Regions from separate parts of the Hymenobacter sublimis genome, predicted to be linked through region 3. Evidence: riboswitches for the same ligand, from Rfam matches in the RefSeq annotation. Region 3 holds a riboswitch; each other region holds the start of a gene.
The links. Region 3 has a riboswitch for S-adenosylmethionine ahead of MWH26_RS04955 (ATP-grasp domain-containing protein). Riboswitches for the same ligand answer to the same signal wherever they lie in the genome.
Positions count from the first base shown of each region.

Region 1: linked by a shared signal. The riboswitch ahead of MWH26_RS06245 (phosphoadenylyl-sulfate reductase) and the one ahead of MWH26_RS04955 (ATP-grasp domain-containing protein) in region 3 are both predicted to bind S-adenosylmethionine.
Region 2: linked by a shared signal. The riboswitch ahead of MWH26_RS06195 (amino acid permease) and the one ahead of MWH26_RS04955 (ATP-grasp domain-containing protein) in region 3 are both predicted to bind S-adenosylmethionine.
Region 4: linked by a shared signal. The riboswitch ahead of metH (methionine synthase) and the one ahead of MWH26_RS04955 (ATP-grasp domain-containing protein) in region 3 are both predicted to bind S-adenosylmethionine.

Region 1 covers NZ_CP095848.1:1,481,590-1,485,292, forward strand. The annotation lists gene cysD (sulfate adenylyltransferase subunit CysD) at 1-767, opposite strand, end outside; gene MWH26_RS06245 (phosphoadenylyl-sulfate reductase) at 936-1,703, opposite strand; SAM riboswitch class I at 2,020-2,111, opposite strand; gene MWH26_RS06250 (lipopolysaccharide biosynthesis protein) at 2,423-3,703, opposite strand, start outside.
Region 2 covers NZ_CP095848.1:1,466,640-1,470,342, reverse strand. The annotation lists gene MWH26_RS20190 (TSUP family transporter) at 1-909, shown strand, start outside; gene MWH26_RS06195 (amino acid permease) at 989-2,443, opposite strand; SAM riboswitch class I at 2,820-2,912, opposite strand; gene MWH26_RS06190 (DUF4890 domain-containing protein) at 3,271-3,702, shown strand.
Region 3 covers NZ_CP095848.1:1,160,846-1,164,548, reverse strand. The annotation lists gene MWH26_RS04960 (hypothetical protein) at 1-762, opposite strand, end outside; SAM riboswitch class I at 1,162-1,253, shown strand; gene MWH26_RS04955 (ATP-grasp domain-containing protein) at 1,659-2,693, shown strand; gene MWH26_RS04950 (LLM class flavin-dependent oxidoreductase) at 2,697-3,703, shown strand, end outside.
Region 4 covers NZ_CP095848.1:4,048,829-4,052,531, reverse strand. The annotation lists gene metH (methionine synthase) at 1-1,907, opposite strand, end outside; SAM riboswitch class I at 1,981-2,093, opposite strand; gene MWH26_RS17010 (PA14 domain-containing protein) at 2,455-3,591, shown strand.

The DNA of each region.
Region 1 (3,703 bases), 320 kb from region 3:
GCGGTACAAGTCGAGTCGCCCACGGTGCGGAAGCGTACCTGCCGGGTCACGATTTCGTCGTCCTCATCGAGGCGCAGGTGCTCGGAAAGGCCCAGGAGTTGGCCGGTGGGCAGCACCACGCAGCGGCGCTCGTGGCCGAAGTAGATGTCGGGCAGGGCAATGTTTTCGCGCTGAATGTAGCGCCAGACGTCCAGCTCCGTCCAGTTCGAAATCGGGAATACGCGCACGTTCTCACCTTTTTGAATGCGGCCGTTGTACACGTTCCAGAGCTCGGGGCGCTGGCGCTTGGGGTCCCACTGCCCAAACTCGTCGCGGACGGAGAAGATGCGTTCCTTGGCGCGGGCCTTCTCCTCGTCGCGGCGAGCCCCGCCGATGCAGGCGTCAAACTCAAACTCCTCGATTACCTCCAGCAGCGTGTAAGTCTGCAGCGGGTTGCGGCTGGGGTATTTGCCGCCCGGCTCGCGCAGGCGCTGCCGCTTGATGGTATCTTCCACCTTGCGCACAATCAGCTTTTCGCCCAACTGTTCGGCTAGTTGGTCGCGGTAGGCTAGCACTTCCGGGAAGTTGTGGCCGGTATCTACGTGCACCAGCGGGAAGGGGAAGCGGCCGGGCCGAAAGGCTTTTTCGGCCAAACGCGTCAACACGATGGAGTCTTTGCCACCCGAGAACAGCAGGGCTGGGCGCTCAAATTGGCCGGCTACTTCCCGCAGGATGTGGATGGCTTCGGCTTCGAGCCGGTCGAGGTAATCAAAAGAGGAAGTACTCATGTAGTTCTGGATGTCAGTTCTTAGCGCCGGAAAGTGTCCGTGTGACCCCACCCCAACCCCTCCCCGGTGGGAAGGGGCTTCGGTTACTTTGGTTTGGCAACGCTACCAGTCAAAATCGTTGTGGTACTAGCATAAGCCCCTCCCCACCGGGGTGGGGTTGGGGTGGGGTCACACGGGCTCTACCACCGGGTCGGGGCCATTGTGGTGGGCGGTGGCGTGCAGGCCACACTCTTTGGCCGAAAGGTCTTCCCACCACCAGCGGCCAGCGCGGAAGTCCTCGCCGGGGCGGATGGCGCGGGTGCACGGGGCGCACCCAATGCTCACGAAGCCCTGTTGGTGCAGCGTATTCACCGGCACGTTGTGTTCCTTGGTGAAGGCCACGGCTTGGTCCCAGGTCCAGTCGAACAGGGGGTGAATCTTCACCAGGTTGTGGGCCACGTCCCATTCCACCGGGTCCATGGTTTGGCGGTTTTGCGACTGCTCGGCGCGGATGCCCGTAACCCAGGCCGCCTTGCCAGCCAGGGCCCGATTCAGGGGTTCCACCTTGCGAATAAAGCAGCATTCCTTGCGGTTATCCACGCTTTCGTAGAAGCTATTCGGGCCTTTCGCTAGCATCAGCTGCTCTACATTTTCCCGCTGGGGGTAGTACACCGCAATGGGCTGGCCGTACTTCAGCAAGGTCTTATTCCAGGTGGCGTAGGTTTCCTGAAAATTGCGGCCCGTGTCGAGGGTGAACACCTGAATGGGCAACTCGTGGGCAAAAATCAGGTGGCTGATGAGTTGGTCTTCTAGACCGAAGGAGGTCGAGAAAACGGCTTGCTCGGGGAAGTACTCCGCCACGAGGCGCAGCCGCTCCAAGGCCGAAGCCTGGATTAGCCGGGGGCGCAGGTCGTCCAGCAACGCGTGGACGGCCGGCGCAGCAGTTGCTGCGGACATATCAGAAGAAAGGAAGGGAAACCGACGTTGTAGGCGCGGATTTCAGCCAAACAAAGGCCCTGGCACAGGATAGCGGCGCTGCTACGGGCAGCAACTAGCTAGAAAACAGCCGGGCGAAAAGGTGGGCGTGCGCCGAAACCTGACTACACGAAAGAGCCGTGTCAGCCGCGTAGCAGGGCGCACAAACCAGAAGAAAGGAGGTTGGAAGCGCTTAGCAACAACACGGCATGCCCAACATGGCACAACACCCATGCTGTAGTGCAGAGGCGGTGGCGGATGCGGCGGCGGAGTTGGACAAGCGGTTCACGGCTAGTTGTTTTTATATGGTCAGGAGTTGGCACCGTTTCGGATGGTCCGCTGGTTGCCGGCGTTTCGTCGAGCCTGTCTCTCCGCGCCTCTGTATAAAAACAATCCTTTGTGGGTAAAGAATTGGTAGGGCAAAAGTAGTGGTCAGAATTTTACACTACCAAATTTTATTTTTTCTGCAGTAGCGTTTTCCCAGCCCGGACGGGTCACTACAGCGAGAGTGGTAGGACTAGACGGGAGGGCGTGCCTAGCGGAAATATTGAAAATTGCTGGGGTCGTTTGCTAGCTGCATTAACTACCCCTTTTTTAGCTGAAACCAGCCATTGAAATAAGATAGGTACGGAAAGCTACAACTCTGCAGTTGCCGTTTGAGCGTAGTTTGATCTTAAGAACTATATGCGGATTGTACAACTTTACTTTTCTGAAAAACGCGCCCGAAGTTTTTCTAAAAATAAAGTGGCTTCGGGTGAAGATTTAGTAGCCAAAATCAGGGTAGCGTAGGCCACGGTTAGCACGGTGGAGCGCAACAGCATAGTGAGTAGTGACGAAGCCAGCGTGGGCATGAGCCAGCCAGCTACCCCGGCAACGGCCGCAATGCCCAGAATCAACGGGATGCGCCACGTAAACGGCTGCATGCGGTAGCTGTGCCACACAAACCAGGTACGGGCCACATTGATGCTTACCTGAGCCACGCAGGCAGCTACCGCAGCCCCCACCATGCCCAGGCGCGGAATCAGTAATCCGTTGAGTAGAATAGTAAGCACGGCCAGCGACACGTTGAAAATCAGATCGTAGCGGTAGCGGGGAGAGGTTACCACCATCAAGCCGTTGACGCCCGTGATGCCGTCGAAGAGTTTGCTACCCAGTAACAGCAGCACTACCACCGTGCCTTCGGCGTAGCGGGCATTGCGCATCAGGGAGTAGATAAAGTCCAGGTTCAGGCTGATACCCAGAAATAAAAAACAACCCAACAGTGTGTTGAGGCGGGTAGCGCGGCGGTAGAAATCGGCCATGCGGGGCAGATCCTGCTGCTTCCAATAGTCGGCCAACAGGGGAAAGGCTATCTTGTTGAGCGAGCGAGCCGGAATAGCCAGGGCCGTGCTAATGTTGCTGGCCACCACGTAAATGCCAGCCGCCGCCACGCTCACCTGCGCGCCTACCATCAAGGTATCAATGTACAGGATAATACTGCCCGACAGGCTTCCGAGCAGAGTAAAGGCGCCCATGCCCAGCATCTCGCGCAGGGGCCGTACCGCGAGTACCTGCCGCGTAGGTCGCCAGTGCAGCTCCCCAATGGCGGCTACGTAACCCGTTAGCAGCAGGGCCAGGGCGCTGTTCACGCCCACAAACCACAACACATAACCCGTAAACGAGAGGTAGCCCAAGCCAAACAGAAACGCACCCGCTACAATCAGAACCCGCAGCAGAATATCCTGCACGAAGGAGGAAAAAGCCGTGTGATACAGCGCCTTTAAGTAGGCGTCCTGCACCGAGTACAGCATGGTGAAGAAGGCCAGCACGGCGCCCCAGGTGTAGTAGGGCGCGAGCAGGGGCGCATCGCGGCCGTACCAGGGCAGGAGCAGGGGTTCCCCCAGGAAATACAGGGCCGTGACTACGGCAAATCCTAGCAAGGGCACGCCCACAAGTAGCGGCAGAAACCCCCGGTGGCCCGATTCCGGGTGGCGGAAGTAGGG
Region 2 (3,703 bases), 310 kb from region 3:
GTTACGGCCGAGCTGACGGGCGGGCCGGCCTACGAGTCGCCGGCGGCGGCGCGGTGGCGGCGCATTGCTACCACGGCGCTGCTGGCGTTTGCGGCCATGCTAGTGTTCAACATTCTCTCCTACTACTTCACCTGGCAGCAGGTGTGGGGCGCCGCTACCCATTCGAACACATTCTGGCTGTTTGTGGTCATTGGGTTCGGGGCGCAGCTGATTGACGGGCTGCTGGGCATGGGCTACGGGGTAGTTACGGCCATTAGTTTAATGAGCCTGAATATTTCCCCGGCGGCGGTGAGTGCCAGCATTCATACGGCCGAAATGTTTGCCAGCGGGGCTTCGGGCTACCACCACTACCGCTTCGGCAACGTGAACAAGCGCCTGTTCAAAGTGCTCTTGATTCCGGGCGTGCTAGGGGCCATTACCGGTGCCTACCTGCTCTCGAAATTCGGGGAAACCTATGCGGCCTACGTCAAGCCGTTGCTGGCGGTGTACCTGCTGCTGCTAGGTGTGCGCATCATCTCCAAGGCCTTTTCCCAGCCCGGCCCGCGCCAGAAGCACAAGAAGCTAGGGTTGCTGGCCGCGGCCGGCGGCTTTCTGGATTCGTTTGGCGGCGGTGGCTGGGGGCCGTTGGTAACCAGCACGCTCATTGCCGGCGGCCGCACCCCACAGTACGTTATCGGCTCGGTCAGCGTCACGGAGTTTTTCGTCACGTTTGCCAGCGCCGTCACGTTTTTTGCTACCCTAGGCATCTCGCACTGGCAGATTATTTTGGGCCTAATTGTGGGCGGCGTGGCCGCTTCTCCTCTAGCCGCCCGCCTGGCCGGCCGCATTCCGGTCCGCTGGATGTTCGTGGGCGTGGGCCTGATGGTGATTGTGTGGAGTGTGTGGGCCCTGCGGAAGGTGTTTATGTAGAACCCGACGTATATGAAACCACATAAAAAAGCCTCACCGATAAACCGGTGAGGCTTTTTTATGTGGTTGAGAGCCGTATCTACGCGACTTGCCGCCGCGCTTCTTGCCCTAGCTTGCTGTGCCGCTTGCCGTAGCCGAAGTAGATAGCCAGCCCGATGGCCAGCCACACGGCCAGGCGCAACCAGGTTTCCCAGGGCAGGGACACCATCATTACCAAGCAGGTCAGGATGCCCAAGATGGGCACCAGCGGCACCAGCGGCGTGCGGAAGCCGCGGGGGGCATTGGGTTCTTTCTTGCGCATGATGAGCACGCCGATGCACACCATCACGAAGGCCAGCAAAGTGCCGATAGATGTCATTTCGCCAACTACGGCAATGGGCACGAATCCAGCGAATAGGGCAATAAACAAGCCCAGCAGCAGCCCCGATTGTAGGGGCGTGCCGAACCGCTCGTGCACGCGCGCAAACACCGGCGGCAGCAGCCCATCCTTGGCCATGGCAAAAAACACGCGAGTCTGGCCCAGCAAATCCACCAGAATCACGGAGGTATAGCCGATGATGATGGCCAGAATAACGGCCGACGAAAGCCAAGCGTAGGGCGTTTTCTCGATGGCAATGGCTACGGGAGCGGCGCTGTTCTTGAACTCGGTGTAGTTGGCCAGGCCCGTGAGTACGTGTCCAAACAGTACAAACAGCACCGTACAAATCAGTAGAGAGCCGATGATGCCGATGGGCATGTTTTTCTGTGGATTCTTGGTTTCCTGGGCCATGGTGGCCACAATGTCAAAGCCGATGAATACGAAGAACACCACGCCCGCTCCGCGCAGAATCCCGCTCCAACCAAACTCCCCGAACTCCCCCGTATTCTGCGGAATGTACGGCTGGTAGTTGGCGGGGTCAATGTACTGCCACCCCAAAGCAATGAACACGAGCACCACCGACACTTTCAGCGTAACCACAATGGCGTTAAACCACGCTGAGCCTTTAGTGCCGCGCACTACAATCAGTGTGATAACCAGCACAATAAGCATGGCCGGAATATTTACCAGACCATGTACTTCGGTGCCGTTGGCCAGCTTGGCCGTCTCGAACGGCGACATCACCAGCTGCGGGGGCAGGTGAATGTTGTACTTGCTTAGAAACTTCAGCAGATACTGCGACCAGCTAATGGACACGGCCGCCGCCCCCACAGAGTATTCCAGAATCAAGTCCCACCCGATAATCCAGGCAAACAGCTCGCCCATGGTAGCGTAGGCGTAGGTGTAGGCCGAGCCAGCCACGGGCACCATGGCGGCAAACTCAGCGTAGCACAGGGCCGAGAAGGCGCACCCCACGGCGGCTACCACAAACGAGAGCGTCACGGCCGGACCGGCATTGTTGGCGGCAGCAATGCCAGTCAGCGAAAACAGGCCCGCGCCGATAATTACCCCAATGCCAATGGCAATTAGGCTGAAGCCGCCCAGACTTCGTTTTAGGGTGTGGGCGCCAGTTTCGGCCGCCTCCTGCCGTAGCAGTTCCAATGATTTTTTGAGCATAAAAAGCAAGCGCCAACTTCCTGGTTGGCTGGTAAAAAAGAGTTCGGTTGTAGGACCACCCCAGGTGCCGACGGAAGGCATTGCGCACTGAGTCCGCTTGGTTATTAAACTAGGCTGTGGCGGTGCGCAAAAAATGCAAGCCGACAACTAAGCGGCTCTTAGACCGAAGCCACATCCCCAGAGAAAAACCACGGGCAACCTCACTACTACCTGTTTAGGCCAGGTAGCCATGCCGGTTACGCGGGTAGGCGACTTAACTTCAGCAGCAACAACACCCGCTGCCACACCACCGCTGCTCCCGAGCAGACGCGCGGAAGCGAGCGGTAAAAACTACGAAACGGGCACGACGGCAGGGGCAAAAGTCCACGGCTTGTTGTTTTTATATGGTCAGGAATTGGCACCGTTCCAGCAGTTGCGGATGGTTGCCGACGCGTCAGTGAGCCTGTCTCTCAGCGCCTCTGTATAAAAACAATCCTTTGGGCTAGAAAGAATTGATGGGGCAAAGGTAGAACCGGAATGCGGGTCCTGCAAACGAGAAGCTCAACGCCCGGTTTACCCTACCTACCGGCCTGGCTCAGGACCCAGGCGACGAACAAAACAACTACGCTTTTTGCCTACTAACTACTTGCCTGCAAGCACCTTACACGCAACGATGTATTTTCCTGGGCAAGGTTTAACTTAAAAATTTAAATTTTTTCAGAACCTGTTAAGCCCCCCTTCTGGTCAAAGTTGGCATCTGAGTTGCCTACTGACGTAGCAGAAGCACAAAAGCCTGTTCCGGACCACGGCCTGCTTCTTTCACTGAATTTAACCTATCCAACATAGCCATGAAAAAGCTCCTCGTTCTCTTCGCCGCTTTCTCCTTTTCCGCTGCGGCCGCCTCAGCCCAGACTACGCCCGTAAAAGCGGCCCACGGCCAGCACCAAAAGGGCGCCAAAGCCAACAAAACGCCCGAGCAGCGCGCCGAGCAAAAAGCCAAGAGCCTAAGCCAGAAGCTCGGCCTCACGGCGGCCCAAACCGAGCAGGTGCGCCAGCTGCACCTGGCCCGTTTCCAGGAAATGCAGGCCCAGCGCACCCAAACTGCTTCGGCTGCCAATAAGCAGCAGCGCCACCAGGCCATGAAAGCCAGCAAGGATCGGTACGAAGCTCAGCTCAAGCAAATTCTGAGCGCCGAGCAGTACACTAAGTATGCGCAGCTGCAGGCGCAAAAGCAGGCTAAGCACAAAGGCCAGCACGAGCAGCGCAAAGCCAAAAGCTAAA
Region 3 (3,703 bases):
CTGAATGAAGACCGAAGAAGACGCACTGCCCTGGCTGCTCTGCGCCTGCGCTGCCGCATTGTTGTTGCCCAGCTGACCAATGCTGGCGCTCATGATGCCACTCAGGTTCTGCTGCTGCTGGCTGGCCGCGTTATTATTGCCCTGCTGCAGCACGCTGGCCGAGGCCGACTGGCCAGAGCTGTTCTGCTGCTGGCTAGAGGTGTTGTTAGCCCCCAACTGCCGGGCCGTGGCAGTACCTCCGAACACATTGGTATTCTGGTCCTGCGTGGCGCGGTTGTTATTGCCTGTGCTCTGAAAAATGGTAGCAAAAGCATTGCGGCCGCTTTGGTTTTGGGTGGCATAGTTGGCCCCGCTTGCCTGCTCAATGGAAGCACTATGGCTGAAGCCCCCCTGGTATTGGCTGGCGTAGTTGCCGTCGCTGTTCGCGGCAGTGGAGCCCTGCCGGATGCGGGCCCCATTAGCGCCCCGGCTCACATCCGAAAGCTGCACCTGCACGGCCTGCTGGCGGTTACCCATCTGGTCGGTTTGAGCCACATGCTGGCTGCCGACCTGGGTCTGGGTCACCTCGTTATTATTGCCACTGCTACTGCCCCCATTCACGGCCGCGTCGTTCTGGCGGGCAATGGCCGTGTTTGAGCGGCCCGTTTGCTCCACCGTCACGCGGTTGTTGCTGCCGTAGCTGGTGGAGGTTTGGGTGTTGTCCTGCGCAATGGCAGCGCCGCTGGTCAGGAGAGCGGCCATGAGTACTCCGGTTTTTTTCATGCGAATACGGTATAACTGGTGGGGAAATTGAACACGCCCGACGGGCACCTATTGAACAGCAATATGTATAAAGATTTATATAAATATTCATAATAAAAATTAATTACATCCATTTTTACCTCAATAACAGCCCAACATAATTTCCTGACTATCAACATGCATAAGTCAACCAGGCTTGTCCGCTGAATTGGAGTAGGTAGCGCAGCTTTTGGCCCGCAAATCCTCCCGGCGGCCTGCACTGGTTTCCCTCCCGCTAGCTTCGGGGGGCACGCGGCATGGCTCACCAGGCTTTGCCCGGACCTCTCGCCCGACGCCAGCGCCACTGGCCAAAGAAAATTTGGCAGTGTGGACCCAGCGGGTTTACCTTTGCCCCACTCAATTCTTTACCTGAAAGGATTGTTTTTATACAGAGGCGTGGAGAGACAGGCTCGACGAAACGCCGGCAACCTTCAGTAAGACTGAAACGGTGCCAACTCCTGACCATATAAAAACAACGTACCGTGAACCGCTTCCCGCACTTCGCCCCCGCTCCCGCCACCCCTGCTTCCGTACAGCATGGATGTTGTGGCACGTGTTGTTGGGCGGTCTGTACGCCGCTGGTTGGGTAGGTAAGAACCACTGGGTACTGCTTTTGCCGCTGGCTCTTTGCGCGCAACGCGCTGCTGGTAAAATTACTACCTAACTATTTCTTCCCTAAGTAGACCAGCCCAGTAGCGCTGCTACTTTTCCCGCGGGGCTTCTCTTCCTACCTCGTTTCGCGCACCCAAACTCCGGTTTCTCAGTTTGCCCGCGCCTTTCCGCCAGCCCCTACCCTGTCCGGGCTTGCCTGTTTTGCTGCCCAAATGAGGGCGGCAACATCCACTGATTTCTACTTTCTAGTTCTTCATTCTCCTCGCATGTCACAGTCTGTGAAGCCGATTGGCATTTATTTCGAACACCCCGAGTGGTTTAAGCCCCTGTTTGCCGAGCTGGACCGCCGCGGCCTGCCCTACGAGAAAATCGACGCCGCCCACCACCTCTTCGACCCGCTGGAAACCGAGAGCCGCTACTCCCTGGTAGTCAACCGCATGAGTTCCTCGGCCTACCTGCGCGGCCACGGCCAGGGCATTTTCCACACGGCCGGCTACGCTACCCACCTGGAGCGCATCGGTACCCGCATCATCAACGGCTCGGGCGCTACGGCCATCGAAACCAACAAGGCCCGTCAGCTCAGCCTGTTTGCCTCCCTGGGCCTGAAGTTTCCGAAGTCTTTCGTAATTAACCACGCCTCCCGCGTGCCCGATGCGGCCCGCCAACTGCAATTCCCCATTGTGGTAAAGGTGAACATCGGGGGTAGCGGCGCCGGCATCATCCGCTTCGACACGATAGAGGGTGTAGAAGCCGCCGTGGCCGCCGGGCAAATCGACCTGGGCATCGACCAGACGGCCCTGGTGCAGGAGTACGTGACGCCCCGCGGCGGCAACATTCACCGCGTGGAAACCCTGAACGGCAAATTCCTCTACGCCATGAAGGTGTACACCACCGGGGAGAGCTTCAACCTGTGCCCCGCCGAAATCTGCCAGATTCCGGAGGAGCCCGCCGCCGGCGACTTCTGCCTGACCGAAGCCCCCAAGAAAGGCATTCAGGTGGAAGCCTTCACGCCCCCCGCGGAGGTAGTGGAAGCCGTGGAGCGCATTGTGGCCGCCGCCAAAATCGACGTGGGCGGCATCGAGTACCTGATTGACGACCGCACCGGCGACGTACTATTCTACGACATCAACGCCCTGTCCAACTTTGTGGCCGATGCCGTGAATGTGGTGGGCTTCGACCCCTACGCCCGCTTCGTGGACTACCTCGAAACCCAGATTGGCGCCCCCAACCCCGGTAGCCAGCCGGCTCCGGCTGATGCCGTATTCTCCACCCAACAGCCGGTAGCGGCTTCTATTCACTAAGCCATGCGGTACGGATATTGGATGCCCGTTTTTGGCGGGTGGCTGCGCAACGTAGAGGACGAAAACATGCGCGCCGACTGGGACTACGTGAAGACGCTGGCCCAGCGCAGCGAGGACCTGGGCTACGACCTGTCCCTGATTGCCGAGCTCAATCTTAACGACATCAAAGGTGAGGAAGCCCCCTCGCTGGACGCCTGGAGCACGGCGGCAGCTCTGGCGGCCGTGACCAAGAAAATTGAGCTGATGGTGGCCGTGCGGCCTACCTTCCACTCCCCCGCCCTCCTGGCCAAGCAAGCCGCCAACATCGACCACATCAGCAACGGCCGCCTGAGCCTGAACGTGGTGTCGTCATGGTGGCAGGATGAGGCCAAAAAGTACGGCGTGCACTTCGAGCAGCACGACGACCGGTACGCCCGCACCGCCGAGTGGCTGCACGTAGTCGACAACCTCTGGAAGCAGGACCACTTCACCTTCGAAGGCAAGTTCTACAAGGTCACCGATTCCATTCTGCAGCCCAAGCCCGTGTCGCGCCCGCGGCCGTTCATTTACGCCGGCGGCGAGTCGGAAGCCGCCAAGAACCTCATTGCCGCCCAGTGTGATGGTTACGTGATGCACGGCGACGAGCCCGCCGCCATCGGCCGCCGCATCCAGGACCTGCAGGAGCGCCGCGACCGGCTGAACTTGCCGCCCATGAAGTTCGGGGTAGCCGCCTACAGCATCGTGCGCAACACTGAGCAGGAAGTAAAAAAGGAACTGGAGCGCATCACCAACGTGCAAGGCTCGGCCGCCGGCTACAAAAACTACCAGCAGTGGCTGGCCGGCACTCAGCTCGAAAACCAGGTTTCCTTACAGGATTACTCGGTTTCTAACCGCGGCCTGCGCTCCGGCCTCACCGGCACGCCCCAGCAAGTAGCCGACCGTATCGGTGCCTTCGAGGAGGTTGGCGTGGATTTGTTCCTGCTCCAGTGCAGCCCCCAGCTGGAAGAAATGGAGCGGTTCTCCGAAGCCGT
Region 4 (3,703 bases), 1.7 Mb from region 3:
TGACTGGGGTTCACAATGCCCATATCCAGGCCGGCCCGGATGGCGTGGTAGAGGAAGGCCGAATGCATGGCCTCGCGCACCACATCGTTGCCGCGGAAAGAGAAGCTGATGTTGCTGACGCCGCCGCTGGTGAGGGCGCCGGGCAGGTTCTGCTTGATCCAGCGGACGGCCTCAATGAAGTCCAGCGCATAATTGCGGTGCTCCTCCATGCCGGTGCCCACCGTCAGGATGTTGGGGTCGAAGATGATGTCCTCGGCCGGGAAGCCGACTTCGTTTACCAGGATATCGTAGCTGCGCCGGCAGATGTCGATGCGCTTTTCCAGGGTATCGGCCTGGCCGTTCTCATCGAAGGCCATGACTACCATGGCGGCGCCGTAAGCTCGCACGGTGCGGGCCCGCTCCTTGAAGGTTTCCTCGCCTTCCTTCAAGGAAATGGAGTTGACAATGCTCTTGCCTTGTACGCACTTAAGGCCGGCTTCCAGCACGCTCCACTTCGAAGAGTCCAGCATAATCGGCACCCGCGAAATATCGGGCTCCGAGGCAATCAGGTGCAGGAAGGTGGTCATGGCCTGCTCCGAGTCGAGCATGCCCTCATCCATGTTCACGTCGATGACCTGGGCACCGCCTTCCACCTGGTCGCGGGCTACTTGCAGGGCGGCCTCGTAGTTTCCGGTCCGGATAAGGCGGGCGAAAGCGCGGGAGCCCGTCACGTTGCACCGCTCGCCCACGTTGACGAATAGGCTGTTGGGGGTGATGTTGAACGGTTCGAGGCCGGCGAGGCGGGTTACCCCACCCCCGGCCCCTCCCCGGTGGGGAGGGGTGCCAGACATGTTGGTTATCCTATCAGCAGAAGCTGATCTAAGCTCCTCCCCACCGGGGAGGGGTTGGGGTAGGGTCACCCGCCGCGGTTCGTACCGCTCCGCCAGGCGAGCCAGCTCGCCGATGTGCTGGGGCGTGGTGCCGCAACAACCGCCTACTACCGTCACGAGACCTTCTTTGAGGTAATTTTCCACCACGCCCGCAAACTCCTCAGCCGACTCGTCGTAGCCCCCGAAGGCATTCGGGAGGCCGGCGTTGGGGTAGGCGGAAATGTGCACGTCGGCAATGCGGCTCAGCTCTTTGATATACACTTGCAGCTGATCGGCGCCGAGGGCGCAGTTCAAACCCACGCTCAGTAGGGGCAAGTGCCGGATCGAGTTCCAGAAAGCCTCCACCGTCTGGCCCGAAAGGGTGCGGCCAGAGGCGTCGGTGATGGTACCGGAAATCATAACGGGCACCGGGCGGCCACCTTCGTCGAAGAACTTCTGCACCGCGTACAGCGCCGCCTTGGCGTTCAGGGTGTCGAAGATGGTTTCAATGAGCAGGGCGTCGGAGCCACCCTCCACGAGGCCGCGCACTTGCTCATGGTAGGCGGTGGCCAGCTCATCGAAGGTCACGGCCCGGAAGCCGGGACGGTTTACGTCGGGTGACAGGGAGGCAGTGCGGTTGGTGGGCCCGATGGCGCCGGCCACGAAGCGAGGCTTGGCGGGGTTCTGGGCCGTAAACTCGTCGGCTACCTCCCGGGCTATGCGCGCCGACTCATAGTTCAACTCATACACAATGTCCTCCAGGCCGTAATCGGCCTGGGCGATGGTGGTGCCGCTGAACGTGTTGGTTTCCACCATGTCGGCCCCGGCCGCGAAGTAATCGGCGTGGATGCCCTTGATGATGTCGGGCCGCGTGAGGCTGAGCAGGTCGTTGTTGCCGCGCAGAGGGTTGGGATGATTCGCGAAGCGGGTGCCCCGGAAATCAGCCTCTTCCAGCTTGTGACGCTGAATCATGGTGCCCATGGCGCCGTCCAGAATCAGGACGCGCTGGGCCAGGATGTCGTGCAGCGGGGAGTGGGGGCGGTGGAGGGTCGTCGGCATATCGGCTCTTCTAAGAAAATCGGCAGCAAAAAAGTGCCTATCCAGAAAGAGCCGCGTGGGGGCGCGAGTCCTGTTCTTATCTTCTTCCAAACCGCCCAAGCCGCCCGGAAAGGGAATTAGCACCTTGTTTTATTCAGGTTGCTAAGACGTCATCGGGCCCAATCCCTCGGTCTTTCTGGATAAGTAACAGGGCGAAGATACAACCGGAATCTTCAACTTTCAATCCGGGAAGTTTTGGGAGGGAGGTAGAGTCATTCGCTTTCAGGCTGCACGCCTGCAGAAGACGCGACGCTTCGCGTCTCAGTCGTTGCTGAAGTTGTTTAACTCACATCGTCCAATGCTTACTGCTCACCGACACGACGTGGAATGTCGCGTTTTACAGGCGGGTAGCAACAGCAAGTTGGTGGCTTGCTGCACGGTTTGCTTAGCAGAAGTATATAGGCTTAGCTGAATGGTTCGTTGTACGGAATGGCCTGCTCATTGAATAAAGTTCGTGCGGTTTGGCATTTTGTTCATCTTGTGGTCAATACGTTAGATGTCTGCGACTATGATGCTATCCTCTCTGTGTCAGAAACTGTTAACGGGCTGCTTATGCCTGCTGAGCAGCTGGACGCTGGCTCAACACCAGGCCGGCTCGGGCTTGCGTGGACAGTACTACGAGGGTAAAAAGTTTGAGAAGCTAGTGCTGACTCGCACCGATGCAGCAATCGACTTCAACTGGACCGTTGGGCCCAGCGGCAACCACTTTGTGTCGCCGGGACCAGGCGTGCCGGGCGAGTACTTCTCGGTGCGTTGGGCAGGCCACGTATATGCCCCGGTAACGGGGGTGTACACCTTCCAGATTGCTACCGACGACGGGATGCGCGTCTGGATCGGCGGGAAGAAAGTGCTGGATTCCTGGCACGATCAGCTCGTAACGGTTTCCACAACCCACCTGAAAATGAAAGCTGGGAGCTACTACGCCTTGCGGGTGGAATACTACCAGAGCGACCGGGACTCGCGGGCACTACTAGCCTGGCAGCTACCCGATTTCAACACGTTCAACGAACCGCAGCCCATTCCAGCGGCTAATCTGTACTCCACTCTGCCCACCAATATTTTACTTCTCGTGGAGGCTACGCCGCCCCAGCCCAAGGCCGCGGCCTCCGTTCCGGCAGCGGCACCGGCGGCTGCTTCCGGCGGCAAGCCAAAGCCAAATGCAAAGCCGGCCCGCGCAGCTAGCAGCCCAGCGCCCGTAGCTGCGGCCAAACCTAAGTCAGCCGTGGTGCCGGTAGTGACCAGAGCAGCGCCCGCAAAAGCCGACACCGCCACCGCCCATCTACCCGACCTAACGGCGCTGAGCAAAGGCGCGGCCGTAACGCTGCCCAACCTCTACTTTACCCAGAGCACGGCGGCTTTGCTGCCCAGCTCGCGTCCTACCCTGAATGCCCTGGCTCGTACACTGCGCGCCCAGCCCACTATGCAGCTGGAAATAGCTGGCCACACCGATAATGTAGGCGAAGCCGCCCTAAACCTACGCCTCTCTGAGCAGCGGGCCCGGGTGGTGCGGCAGTATCTCGTGCAGCAAGGTGTTGACTCGGTGCGGCTTACGGCCCGGGGCTACGGCGGGGCCCGGCCAGTAGCCGACAACCGCGACCCGCAGCAGCGCCCCCGCAACCGGCGCGTGGAGGTAGTGGTGCAATAGGTTGAGCAGTAACGTCCTACAGAACTGTCCCTGCAAGTGGAACGAGGGGCCAGGGAATTCAGGGGCGAATCTCAGATTCCTCGGTCTACAGTGGAAGAACAGTTTTTGCTTT